Linked DNA regions of Variovorax paradoxus. Each later gene encodes a partner of the first gene's protein in a complex. Links are inferred from orthologs where the notes say so. Each region holds a gene or a part of one and is shown on either strand. Other genes may lie near its edges.

Region 1 (7,064 bases):
CAGATTTTGTAGCAAATTTTGAAGGATTCTGACCATCGCTACTGCATTCCGCGACCGCCGCCACCGCGAGGAACGCCAACACCGCCTGAACCGGGAAATCATGGCCCCGGAAGTCCGCCTGATCGGCCCGGATAACGAGCAATTGGGTGTCGTGAGTCTTGCCGAGGCTCTGCGCCTTGCCGGTGAGCAGGACGTGGACCTGGTGGAGGTCGTTGCGGCGGCCAACCCGCCGGTATGCCGCCTGATCGAGTACGGCAAGTTCAAGTACCACGAGCAGAAGAAGGCAGCCGAGGCGAAGTCGAAGCAGAAGGTCATCGAGGTCAAGGAAATCAAGTTCCGGCCTGGTACCGACGATGGCGACTACAACATCAAGATGCGCAACATCAAGCGCTTTCTTGATGAGGGCGACAAATGCAAGATCACGCTGCGCTTCCGCGGCCGCGAGATCACGCACCAGGAGCTCGGTCTGGCATTGCTGCAGCGCATTCGCGACGAGCTGGGCGACCTGATCATGGTCGAGCAGTTCCCGAAGCTCGAAGGCCGGCAGATGATCATGATGATCGCACCGGGCCGCAAGAAGGCTGGTGGCGCTGCGCCGAAGCCGGCAGCAGATGCCGCCGCACCGGCAGCGTCGCCCGCAACAGCCTGAATGTCAGGGTTGCAGTAGAGAAGAGAAGGTTCGAAGGGATTTCGCCTTTGCCAGCGCCTCGCGAGAGATGCCGGCAGGGGCGGGATAAAGAAGTGTCTCGGGGCCAACAAGTCCGTGGAGCATCCATGGCGCCTCACGAGCACAAACTAAAGGAGCATTCACATGCCCAAAATGAAGACCAAGAGCAGCGCGAAAAAACGTTTCCGCGTTCGTCCCGGTGGCACCGTCAAGCGCGGTCAAGCCTTCAAGCGTCACATCTTGACGAAGAAGACCACCAAGAACAAGCGTCACCTGCGTGGTGCAGTCGCAGTGCATGAGACCAACATGGTTTCTGTCGCCGCCATGCTGCCCGGCCGTGGCATTTAACTCAGACGAACAAGGAGTACACACATGCCTCGCGTCAAACGTGGTGTAACGGCTCGCGCCCGCCACAAGAAAGTTCTCGCACTCGCCAAGGGTTTCCGCGGTCGCCGCGGCAATGTCTTCCGCGTCGCCAAACAGGCGGTGATGAAGGCAGGCCAATACGCCTACCGTGACCGCCGTACCAAGAAGCGCGTGTTCCGTCAGCTGTGGATCGCGCGTATCAACGCCGCCTCGCGTGAACTGGGCCTGACCTACAGCCAGTTCGCCAACGGCATCCGCAAGGCCGGTATCGAGATCGACCGCAAGATGCTTGCGGACATCGCCGTGCACGACAAGGCCGCTTTTGCCGGCATCGTGGAGCAGGTCAAGGCCAAGCTGGCTGCTTGATTCTGCACAGCAGGGATGCTGCCTTCGGGTAGCTTCCTGCGCCCACGGCTCAAGGGCTGGCGCTTGAAAAGGCTCCAGCTCTTTTTTATTTCCCCTCGAAGATTTTTGTTGCTATGAACGAGTTGGACTCCCTGGTCGACACCGCACGCGCCGCCTTCGCCGAAGCGAAAACGCCCGCCGAGCTCGAAAACGCCAAGGCCCAGTTCCTCGGCAAGTCGGGCCGCATCACCGAGCTGATGAAGGGCATGGCCGCGCTGAGTGTCGAAGAGAAGAAGTCCCGCGGCGCCGCGATCAACGTCGCCAAGCAGGCCATCGAGGCCGCACTGACCGACCGCCGCCAGCAACTGGCCGACGAAGAACTCTCGCTGCAACTGCGCGCCGAAGCGCTCGACGTGAGCCTGCCAGGCCGCCGCCGCATTCCTGGCGGACTGCACCCCGTGAGCCGCACCCTGGAGCGCATCGAGGAAATCTTCTCCAGCATGGGCTTCGACGTGGCCGACGGCCCCGAAGTCGAGAGCGACTGGCACAGCTTCACCTCGCTGAACAACCCACCGAACCATCCGGCGCGTTCGATGCAGGACACCTTCTACGTCGACATCAACGGCGACGACGGCATTCCCTACAACCTGCGTCCGCACACCAGCCCGATGCAGGTGCGCTATGCGCATCAGCACATCAAGAAGTACGCCGCCGAGTTCGCGGCCGCTGCAGCCGACACCACCGGCACCGTGAAGGCGCCCGAGATCCGCGTGATCGCGCCCGGCCGTACCTACCGCGTCGACAGCGACGCCACCCACTCGCCCATGTTCCACCAGTGCGAAGGCCTGTGGCTCGGCGAGAACGTGAGCTTCAAGGACCTGAAGGTCGTCTTCACCGACTTCTGCCGCACCTTCTTCGAGCGCGATGACCTCGTGCTGCGCTTCCGCCCGAGCTTCTTCCCGTTCACCGAACCGAGCGCCGAGATCGACATCCAGTTCGCGAGCGGGCCGCTGGCCGGCCGCTGGCTCGAGGTGTCGGGCTCGGGCCAGGTGCATCCGAACGTGGTGCGCAACATGGGGCTCGACCCCGAACGCTACATCGGCTTCGCCTTCGGCATGGGCCCCGACCGGCTCACGATGCTGCGCTACGGCGTGAACGACCTGCGCCTCTTCTTCGACGGCGACCTGCGTTTTCTCTCGCAGTTCCAGTAAGCACCCCTCCATAGAAAAACCAGATCGAGATCGAAGAGATGCAATTCCCGGAATCCTGGCTGCGCGAGTTCTGCAACCCGCCCCTCGACAGCGCCGCACTGGCCGAAACGCTCACCATGGGTGGCTTCGAGGTCGAAGAGCGCCGACCGGTGGCGCCGCCTTTCACGCGCATCGTGGTCGGCGAAATCAAGGAAGCCGAGCAGCACCCGAATGCCGATCGCCTGCGCGTGTGCCAGGTCGACGCGGGGCAGGGCGCCTTGCTCAATATCGTGTGCGGCGCACCCAATGCGCGTGTCGGCATCAAGGTGCCGTGCGCACTCGTCGGCGCCGAACTGCCGCCGGGTGAAGACGGCAAGCCCTTCCTCATCAAGCTCGGCAAGCTGCGCGGCGTCGAGAGCCAGGGCATGCTGTGCTCGGCGCGCGAACTGGGCCTGAACGAAGACCACGGCGGCCTGCTCGAGCTCGATGCCAATGCGCCCATCGGCGCCGACGTACGCGACGTGCTCAAGCTCGACGACGCGCTGCTCACGCTCAAGCTCACTCCCAACCTGGCGCACGGCCTCAGCGTCTACGGCGTGGCGCGTGAACTCGCCGCGCTCACCGACGCGCCGCTCAAGACTCCTGCCATCGCGCCGGTGGCGACGTCTTTCGCCGACGTGCTGCCCGTCAAGGTCGAAGCCCCCGAACTCTGCGGCCGCTTCTCGGGTCGCATCGTGCGCGGCGTCAACACCAAGGTCGCGACGCCGGCATGGATGGTCGAGCGCCTTGCGCGCTGCGGCCAACGCAGTGTGACGCCGCTGGTCGACATCTCGAACTACGTGATGTTCGAATACGGCCAGCCCAGCCACATCTTCGACCTCGACAAGATCCACGGCGGCCTCACGGTGCGCTGGGGCAAGGCGGGCGAACAGCTCAAGCTGCTCAACGGCACGACCATCACCGTCGACGAGAAGGTCGGCGTGATCGCCGACGACCACGAAGTCGAATCGCTCGCCGGCATCATGGGAGGCGACGCCACCTCGGTGTCCGACGACACGCGCAACATCTATGTCGAGGCCGCGTTCTGGTGGCCCGAGGCTGTGCAAGGGCGTTCGCGTCGCTTCAACTTCTCGACCGATGCGGGCCACCGCTACGAGCGTGGCGTCGATCCGAGCCGCACTGTGCAAATCATCGAGCGCATCACGCAACTGATCGTCGAGATCTGCGGCGGCGAGGCCGGCAGGATGGACGACCAGACGCTGAGCGTGCCCGAGGCCGTACCCGTCACGCTGCGCGTCGAGCGTGCGGCGCGCGTGATCGGCATGCCGCTGACGCAGGCGCAATGCGCCGACGCGCTGAACCGTCTCGGCTTCACGATCACTGAAGGCGAGGGCACGTTGACTGTGACCCCGCCGCCGCACCGCTTCGACCTGCTGATCGAAGAAGACCTGATCGAGGAAGTCGCGCGTCTGATCGGCTTCAACAACCTGCCGACCACCGCGCCGCTCGCTCCCATCACCGCCCGCGTGCGGCCCGAGGCGCAGCGCAGCCGCTTTGCGGTGCGCCGCAGCGTCGCGGGGCTGGGCTATCAGGAAACGATCAACTTCAGTTTCGTCGAAGCGCATTGGGAGCAGGACCTCGCAGGCAATGCGAACCCGATCAAGCTGCTGAACCCCATCGCCAGCCAGATGAGCGTGATGCGCTCGTCGCTGCTGGGCTCGCTGCTGCAGGTGCTCAAGTTCAACCTCGACCGCAAGGCGCCTCGTGTGCGCGTGTTCGAAGTGGGCCGCGTGTTCATGCGCGACGACAGCGTTGCCACCACCGACAGCACCGTGCGCGGCGTGAACCAGCCGATGCGCGTGGCGGGCCTCGCCTGGGGCGACGCCAACGAGTCGCGCTGGGACGGCAAGCCGCAGCGCGTCGACTTCTACGACGTCAAGGGCGACGTCGAAGCACTGCTCGCGCCGCTGGTGCCCAGCTTCGAAGTGGCCGAGCATCCGGCCCTGCACCCGGGCCGTTCGGCGCGCGTGCTGGTTGGCGGCAAGGCCATCGGCTTCGTCGGCGAACTGCATCCGCGCTGGCGCCAGAAGTGGGACTTCGCACAGGCGCCCGTGTTGTTCGAACTCGACCTCGATGCCGTTACGGCGCGCCCCGTGCCGGTCGCACAGCCGGTGCCTAAGCACCAGGCTGTGGAGCGCGACCTTGCCGTGGTCGTGGCCGAAGCCGTTACGCACGATGCACTGGTGCAGGCCATTCGCTCGACGACGGTTGCGCAGGGACTGCTGCGCGACGTAACGCTGTTCGACATCTATCGCCCGCAGCCGCTGCGCGATGGTGCCGTGGCTGCGCCGGGCGCCTTGGCGCAAGGCGAGAAGAGCATGGCGGTTCGCCTCAGTTTCCAGAGCGACAACGCCACCCTGACGGACGAGCAGGTCGAGCCCGCGGTCCGTGCAATCGTCGAACAACTGGACGCCAAGCTCGGCGGCCGCTTGAGGGGATGATGAGAATGAACGCTGCCGAATTCACGCTCGAGGCTCTCGAAACGCCTGCGCTCACCAAGGCGCATCTGGCCGACCTGCTGTTCGAGCAGATCGGCCTGAACAAGCGCGAGTCCAAGGACATGGTCGAGGCGTTCTTCGAGCTCGTGGCCAGCAGTCTCGTCGAAGGCACGGACGTGAAGATCTCAGGCTTCGGCAACTTCCAGATCCGCGTGAAGGCGCCGCGGCCGGGCCGCAACCCGCGCACCGGCGAGGCCATTCCGATCGGCGAGCGCCGCGTGGCCACGTTCCACGCGAGTGCGAAGCTCAAGGAGCAGATCCACGGAAGCATCGACCAGAACGGCGCATCCGAAGTCGAGTGGAGCCTGGGCGCCGAATAGTGCTTGGTGCTGCGCGCCTGCGTAGAGTAATCTCTCAGGTTTCCCGCGCACAGTCTTGATTTCAATGGAGAAAACGCTCCCTCCGATTCCCGTCAAACGCTACTTCACCATTGGTGAGGTCGGCGAACTGTGCGGCGTCAAGCCGCACGTGCTGCGTTATTGGGAGCAGGAGTTCACGCAGCTGCGGCCCATGAAGCGGCGCGGCAATCGCCGCTACTACCAGCACCACGAGGTGCTCATGATCCGCCGCATCCGCGATCTGCTCTACGACCAGGGCTTCACGATCAGCGGCGCGCGCAACAAGCTGCAAGAACTCGTGCAGGGTGAACGCGACCGTCGCAAGGCGGGCGAGGTGCCGCTCGAAGGCATGGAGGCCATCGAGATCGACCAGGAAGAATTCGATGCCGCCGTGGTGCAGGATTCACCCTCGTCGTCTGCCGCGCAGACGGTCGACCTGTCGCAGTTGTTGCACCTGCGGCGCGAACTCTTTGAAATTCGTGAGCTGCTGACCCTCGGGCGCTGAATTTCAGCCGCTATAATCGAGAGCTTCGGTGTGTGGCGCAGCCTGGTAGCGCACTTGCATGGGGTGCAAGGGGTCGAAGGTTCGAATCCTTTCACACCGACCAGTATTGACAGGGGTTAGCAGCGTAGTAGTTGCTAACCCCTTTGTCATTTTCGGGCGCCGTGCCCTAGGTATGCCCTAAATTGCGCAGGTCCAATGATGCGCACGGGTGCACAAGACACAGCCCGCTTGGCGCTGCCGTGCCCCGCGTGTCCTGCTCCAGCTAGGCACAGGGCGCTAGCGGCTCAACCACGACTCGCCTCACCGGCCCTTACTGGCCTGCACAAGCCAAGAGGCGCTTTTGACGCATGGCTCGAGGCACGTGCCTCTACAGGGCTTCATACGGCCCCAAAACACTCGAATTCGAGTGTTTTTGAGTCAAATTTCTTACATTTTGTCACTTTTGGCGCTATAATTCATCCACGGACTAGGCCTGCCAGCACAAGCCAAGCAAACCTAGCCCGTATGCAGGCACACCGCCGCCTGTAGCCCTCGATGGCCGCCAAGCCAGCGCATTTGCCGCTGTCCCTGGTGGCCGTTTTCGTTTCGTTCCCCGCGCGCCTTTTTCGACCGCTGCACCTTGCCCTCTGGGGCCAGGTGCGGCTGCCGCATGGGCGCTTCTTTCCTATGGAGATGCAAGTGAAGGACTTTCTGAGCAACTTTCTCAAGCCCGGTAGCTCACCGCGCTTTGCGCTGGGCCGTGTTGTCGCAACACCAGGTGCGCTGGCGCTCCTACACGTCACCAACAGCAACCCGTTTGCTCTGTTGGCCAGGCATATCACTGGCGACTGGGGAGAAATAGACCCCGAAGACGTCGTCACCAACGAAGACGCGCTCGAGCATGGCCTGCGTGTGCTCTCGGTATACCGATTGCCGCTACAAGCGGCGGACGAAAAAGGTGCAGCACCCGTACCGCCATCACGGGACGCTGGCGATCACGACAACCGAATCTGGCTGATCACCGAAGCAGATCGCAGCGTTACGACCCTGCTTTTGCCGGAAGAGTACTGAGCGTCACGTCGCAATGGTCCTGATCTAGCGCAGTCGGGACTTTCT
Region 2 (5,779 bases), 610 kb from region 1 along the record:
GATCACCCGCCTGGCCCGCGCCTACAACAACGTCGTGCCCTCGTCGGGCAAGGTGCTCACGGGCGGTGTCGATTCCAACGCCCTGCAGCGCCCCAAGCGCTTCCTGGGCGCCGCGCGGAACGTGGAAGAAGGCGGCTCGCTGACCATCATCGGCACCGCGCTGATCGATACCGGCAGCCGCATGGACGAAGTGATCTTCGAAGAGTTCAAGGGCACCGGCAACTCCGAAATCCACCTCGACCGCCGCCTGTACGAAAAGCGCGTGTTCCCGTCGATCCAGCTCAACCGCAGCGGCACGCGCCGCGAAGAACTGCTGCTGGCTCCCGAGATCCTGCAGAAGACCCGCATCCTGCGTCAGCTCATGTACAACATGGATGAGATCGAGTCGATGGAGCTGATGCTCAAGAACATGAAGGCGACGAAGACCAATGTCGAATTTTTCGACATGATGCGTCGCGGCGGCTGAGCATCACGCTCTTCCGCAAAAGCGCGTTGGCCCTACCGGGTCAACGCGCTTTTTTCATGGGCGCCCTGTGCGCAGGGCGCGGCCTTCGAGGGCGCTCTGGCGGCCGATGTCGAGCAGTTCCATCAGCGCAACCGCCTGCTCAGGCGGCACGGGGTTCGGGCCGCGGCCCAGGATGGCGTCGCGCACTGCGGCGTAGTAGTCGACGTAGTTGCCGGCGCGCGTGGGAACGTTGCGCTTGCTGGACACGCCGTTGCTACCGATCAGTGTGAGCTCACCATCGAGCGGATCGGCGCCCCACCCTTCGGCCGGCGGCCGCAGCCCGGCACGCAGCGCATCCTCCTGCGTATCGACGCCGTGCTTGACGTAGCTGCCGCGCGTGCCGTGGACGATGTAGCGCGGCGCCGCGTGCGCCGCCAGCGTCGTCGAATGCAGCACTACGCGCAGCGGTGCGTGCGGTCCGCTGTCGTACCGCAGCACGGCGTGAAAGTAGTCCTCGACCACGGCGCCGTCGCGCAACACGGCGGTGTCGAGTTGAAGCGTGTCAGGGAGGCCAAACAGCTGCACCGCCTGATCGACCAGATGAGCACCCAGGTCCACCCAAAGGCCCGAACCCGGCACGGCCTGCTCGCGCCAGCGCTCCTTCACCTCGGGTCGGAAGCGGTCGAAATGTGACTCCAGGTACACAGGCCGGCCCAGCTCGCCGGACGTCAGAACATCCTTGAGGGTCAGGAAATCGGCATCGAAACGCCGGTTCTGGTAGACCGCCAGGACACGATTGTTGCGTATTGACAACAATTCAAGCGCCCTCGCCTCGGCCACATTGAGCGTGAAAGGCTTGTCCACCACCACGTGCTTGCCAGCCTCCAGCGCCGCCCTGGCGACTGGATGGTGCTGGGCGTTGGGGGTTGCCACCACGACCAAATCGATGTCGGAGCGGGCCATGAGCGCCGCAACGTCCGGCACCACGGCCACACCGGGCCAGTCGGCGTGCACCTTGTGCGGCTGCGAACTCGCCACAGCCGCCAGTTCAAGCCCCGGAACGGCCGAAAGCACGGGCGCGTGGAAGGTCTGGCCGGCAAAACCATAGCCAACGAGACCGACGCGCAGAGGTACAGAGGTCATGGGAAGGCCCGGTTTGCTCGGAAATGGGGCAGTATGCGATAATCATGGGCTCCGCGAAAAGTGCGGCTGGGCAGCTTCGTCCGGCACGTGGCTCTCGCATCGACCGCGCATTGATTCCAACAGCGCAAAAGGAAAGACCATGGCAAAAGAAGGCATCCACCCGAATTACCGCGAAGTCCTGTTCGTCGACATGTCGAACGGCTTCAAGTTCGTGACCCGTTCGTGCGCGAACACCAAGGAAATGGGCAAGACCGACGACGGTCGCGAACTGCCGCTGTTCAAGCTCGACACCACGAGCGAATCGCACCCGTTCTACACCGGCACACAGAAGTCGGTCGACAACATGGGCGGCCGCGTCGAGAAGTTCCGCAACCGCTTCGGCAAGACCACCGGCGCTGCTTCGAAGTAAGGCACGCGCTTTTGCGTCGAGGGCAGCCCGGTTTACCGCGCTGCCCTTTTTCTTTCTGAATCCTGCCTTTTTCCGCCACTTGAACCAGCCCACTCCCGCGATCGTTGCCCAGAGCGCCGTGCGCCGGCTGCCGCGCATCGCATTGCTTCTGCTGTGTGCGGCTTATCTGCTGCCAGGCCTGGTCGGCCGGGGCCCCTGGAAGAGCGCCGACATCACGGCCTTCGGCTACATGTCCGAACTGGCCCGCAGCACCGAAGGCATTGCGCGCTGGTTCGACCCCATGCTGCTGGGCCTGCGCCCGGAAACACCCGCCCTGATCCCTTACTGGATCGGCGCCCTGGCCATCAAGATCGCCCCGTCGTGGCTGAACCCCGACCTGGCCGTGCGCGTTGCCTTCGCGTTCCTGCTCTGGGGCGCCTTCACCGCCACCTGGTATGCCGTGTACTACCTGGCCCGCACAGCGCGCGCCCAGCCCGTGGCTTTTGCCTTCGGCGGCGAGGCCCGGCCCACTGACTACGCACGCGCCATCGCCGACGGTGGCTTGCTGGCGCTGATTGCCTGCCTCGGCCTCGCCCAGCTCGGCCACGAAACCACGCCCGCACTGGCGCAGCTGTTCTTCGCCTCGCACCTGTTCTATGGCGTGGCCGCACTGCCCTACCGCCGCACCGGCCCGGTGATCGCATTGACCGTCGGCACCATCGGCATCACGCTGAGCGGCGCCCCCACCGTCGGCCTTGCGCTGGCCATCGGCAGCGCGCTGTACATCGCGTATGAACGCCAGCTTGCCGCGCAGTCCGAGCGCGAAAACGCCGACAACAACGAAGACAACGGCCCCGGCTACACACGAGGCGCCCTCCTCACGATGATCGGCATCACGGTGCTGACGGCGGTGCTCGTGTTCGGCCTGAAGCTGCCGACATGGAAGATCACCGTGGTCGGCGGTTCGCTGCTCGGCGACGTGCGCAGCCAGGCCAAGCTGCTGCTGTGGTTCACCTGGCCGGTCTGGCCGCTCGCCATCTGGACGCTGTGGCGCTGGCGGCGCCAGCTCACCTCGCGCCACGTCGCGCTGCCCTTCTGGTTCGCGCTGGTGCCACTGGCCGCCACCTGGACCACTGACTACTCCGACCGCTCGCTGCTGCTGGCTCTGCCCGCCTTCGCCACGCTCGCCGCGTTCGCCCTGCCCACCTTCCGGCGCAGCGCCGCGGCGCTGATCGACTGGTTCAACGTGCTGTTCTTCAGCGGCCTCGCGGTGCTGGGCTGGATCTACTGGATCGCCATGCAGACCGGCGTTCCACCCAAGCCCGCCGCCAGCGTCACACGACTGGTGCCCGGCTTCGTACCCGAGCTCTCGCCCATTGCCGTAGCGCTCGCCGTGGCTGCGACCATTGCCTGGTGCTGGCTGGTGCGCTGGCGCACGGGGCGGCACCGCGCCGCACTCTGGAAGACGCTGGTGCTGCCAGCCGGCGGCACCGCTCTTTGCTGGATGCTGCTGATGACGCTGTGGCTGCCGCCTATCGACTACGCACGCAGCTTCGCGCCGCAAGTGCGCGCCGTGGCTGAACGCGTGGGCCAGCCGCGCTGCATCGCCGAGCTCGCGCTCAGCCGCCCACACATTGCAGCGCTGCGCCACCACGGCAACTTCAACGTGCAGCCGCTGCTGCTGGGCACCGACTGCCCGTGGCTGCTCGCAAGCCCGGACACCATCGAGCGCCTGCACACCATCATTCCCTTCGACCAGTGGCGCTTTGCCGGCACGCTGCGCCGCCCCAGCAGCGCGGCCGACGACCTCTTGCTCTACCAGAAGATCACGCCGCAGTGAGGGGCGAACGGGCTCTGATCGCGCGGCACGCGGGCACGGTGCTCGTCGGCCAATTGGCCGTGATGGCCTTCGGCGTGACCGACACCATCATCGCGGGCCGCTACTCCGAGCACGCACTGGCCGCTCTCTCGGTCGGCGCTGCCATCTTCGTCAGCGTGTATGTCTCGTTGATGGGTGTGCTGCAGGCACTGCTGCCGGTCTGGGCCGAACTGCACGGCGGCGGCCGCAGCAGCGAAGTGGGCCGCTCGGTGCGGCAATCGCTCTACCTCGCGGCCATTGCCATTGTGGTCGGCATGGCGATCCTGCTGCTGCCGGGCGCGGCCCTGCGATGGACCCAAGTGCCGGCGGAAATGCGCAGCGAAGTCGAGGCCTATCTGGCCGTGCTGGCCTTTGCGCTGGCGCCAGCCCTGCTCTTCCGTCTGTTCAGCACCCTCAACCAGAGCCTGGGCAAGCCCCAGCTCGTGACGTGGCTGCAGTTGGGTTCGCTGGGCGTGAAGCTGCCGTTGTCGATCTGGTTCACTTTCGGCGGCGCGGGCCTGCCGGCCATGGGCCTCGTGGGCTGCGGCTGGGCGACGCTGTGCGTGAACTGGGCCATGCTCGGCTGCGCCATCTGGCTGCTGCGCAACCGCCCGTTCTACCGCGACTACGGGCTCTGGAAGCGCATCGAGGCGCCCGACTGGCAGCAGATCCGCAAGTTCGCGCGGCTCGGCGTGCCAGGCGGCTTGGCGGTGCTGGTCGAAGTGACCTCATTCACGCTGATGGCCCTGTTCATCGCTCGCCTCGGCACCGCAGCCGCTGCGGCGCACCAGATCGCGTCGAACCTGCTGGCCGTGGCGTACATGACCCCGCTGTCGCTGGCCATCGCAACCAGCGCGCGTGTGAGTTTCTGGCTCGGCGCCGGGGACGCTGCCAAGGCCCGGCACGCCTGCCGCCTGGGCTTCGAACTGACGGCCCTGTGCGCGCTGTTCTATGCCACCGCCATGGCCGTGTTGCGCTACGAGCTCGCCAACGTGTATTCCGACAACCCGGCGGTGATCGCGATGGCCGGCGCGCTGTTGCTGGCCGTGGCGCTGTATCACTTCGCGGATGCGGTGCAGACCTTCTGCGTGTTCGTATTGCGGTGCTACCGCGTCACGCTGGCGCCGCTGGTGATCTATTGCGCGATGCTGTGGGGACTGGGTTTGGGCGGGAGCTATCTGCTGGCGTACCACGGTCTGGGCCCCTGGGCGGCCATGCAGTCGCCGCTGGCGTTCTGGATCATGAGCGCCGCCGCGCTGGCCGTGACGGCCCTGCTATTCGGTGCACTGCTGCGTTGGACGATGCGCCAGCGCGCAAAATAAGCCGTTCTACTTGGCCAGCACGCGCGCTTCCCGCACGCGCGCTGCCGGAAACAGCAGCGCAAAGCGGGAGCCCTTGCCCACCGTGCTTTCGATGCGCAGCTCGGCACCATGCCGCTGGGCGATGTGCTTGACGATCGCCAGCCCCAATCCCGTACCGCCAGTCTCGCGCGAGCGACTGCGGTCGATGCGATAGAAGCGCTCGGTCAGCCGCGGGATGTGCTCGGCGGCGATGCCAGGACCGGTGTCCTTCACGGCGTATTCGCCGCGCCCGTCGGGCAGCACCCGCCAGCTCACGGCCACCTCGCCACCGCCCGGCGTGTAGCGGATGGCGTTGCTCAGCAGGTTCGACATCGCGCTCTGCAGTTCGGTTGGCGCACCCGACAGTTCGGACTCCGCGTCGACCGTGAACGACAGTCGATGCCCCTGCGGCGTCAGGCGCCCCGACAGCCCTCGTCCTTCGTCTTCGCACTGCGCGAGCAGCGCACGAGTGCGGATCCACTGGTTTCCCGAAGGCGCCGCGCTCCCCTCCAGCCGCGACAGCGTCAGCAGGTCGTTCACCAGCGTCTCCATGCGGTGCGATTGCTGCCCCATCAGCGACAGATAGCGCGTGCGCTCGTCCGCAT

The links. The genes of interacting proteins can lie anywhere in the genome.
Region 2: rplT (region 1) and NWF24_RS17450 share a complex: the UniProt entries of both Bacillus subtilis proteins name them as parts of the 50S ribosomal subunit. The link is inferred for Variovorax paradoxus from one-to-one orthologs.

The regions. Positions count from the first base shown.
Region 1 is NZ_CP102931.1:4,305,886-4,312,949, reverse strand. What follows is about bases 1-2,719. They hold rplT (50S ribosomal protein L20), read left to right. Parts: upstream 1-1,039; coding sequence 1,040-1,399; downstream 1,400-2,719. Other genes in these bases: pheT (phenylalanine--tRNA ligase subunit beta), read left to right, coding at 2,628-2,719; pheS (phenylalanine--tRNA ligase subunit alpha), read left to right, coding at 1,513-2,589; rpmI (50S ribosomal protein L35), read left to right, coding at 812-1,015; infC (translation initiation factor IF-3), read left to right, coding at 26-649. Also shown: more of pheT, read left to right, coding at 2,720-5,069; NWF24_RS20330 (integration host factor subunit alpha), read left to right, coding at 5,075-5,446; NWF24_RS20325 (MerR family transcriptional regulator), read left to right, coding at 5,511-5,969; NWF24_RS20315 (hypothetical protein), read left to right, coding at 6,504-7,019. UniProt on the Bacillus subtilis protein: Binds directly to 23S ribosomal RNA and is necessary for the in vitro assembly process of the 50S ribosomal subunit. It is not involved in the protein synthesizing functions of that subunit.
Region 2 is NZ_CP102931.1:3,696,105-3,701,883, forward strand. Bases 416-3,362 are described here. They hold NWF24_RS17450 (type B 50S ribosomal protein L31), read left to right. Parts: upstream 416-1,727; coding sequence 1,728-1,997; downstream 1,998-3,362. Other genes in these bases: rho (transcription termination factor Rho), read left to right, coding at 416-466; NWF24_RS17445 (oxidoreductase), read right to left, coding at 521-1,588; NWF24_RS17455 (hypothetical protein), read left to right, coding at 2,077-3,362. Also shown: more of rho, read left to right, coding at 1-415; more of NWF24_RS17455, read left to right, coding at 3,363-3,816; NWF24_RS17460 (MATE family efflux transporter), read left to right, coding at 3,813-5,156; phosphate regulon sensor histidine kinase PhoR, read right to left, coding at 5,163-5,779. UniProt on the Bacillus subtilis protein: While neither of the L31 paralogs is essential, this protein does not seem to function as the main L31 protein.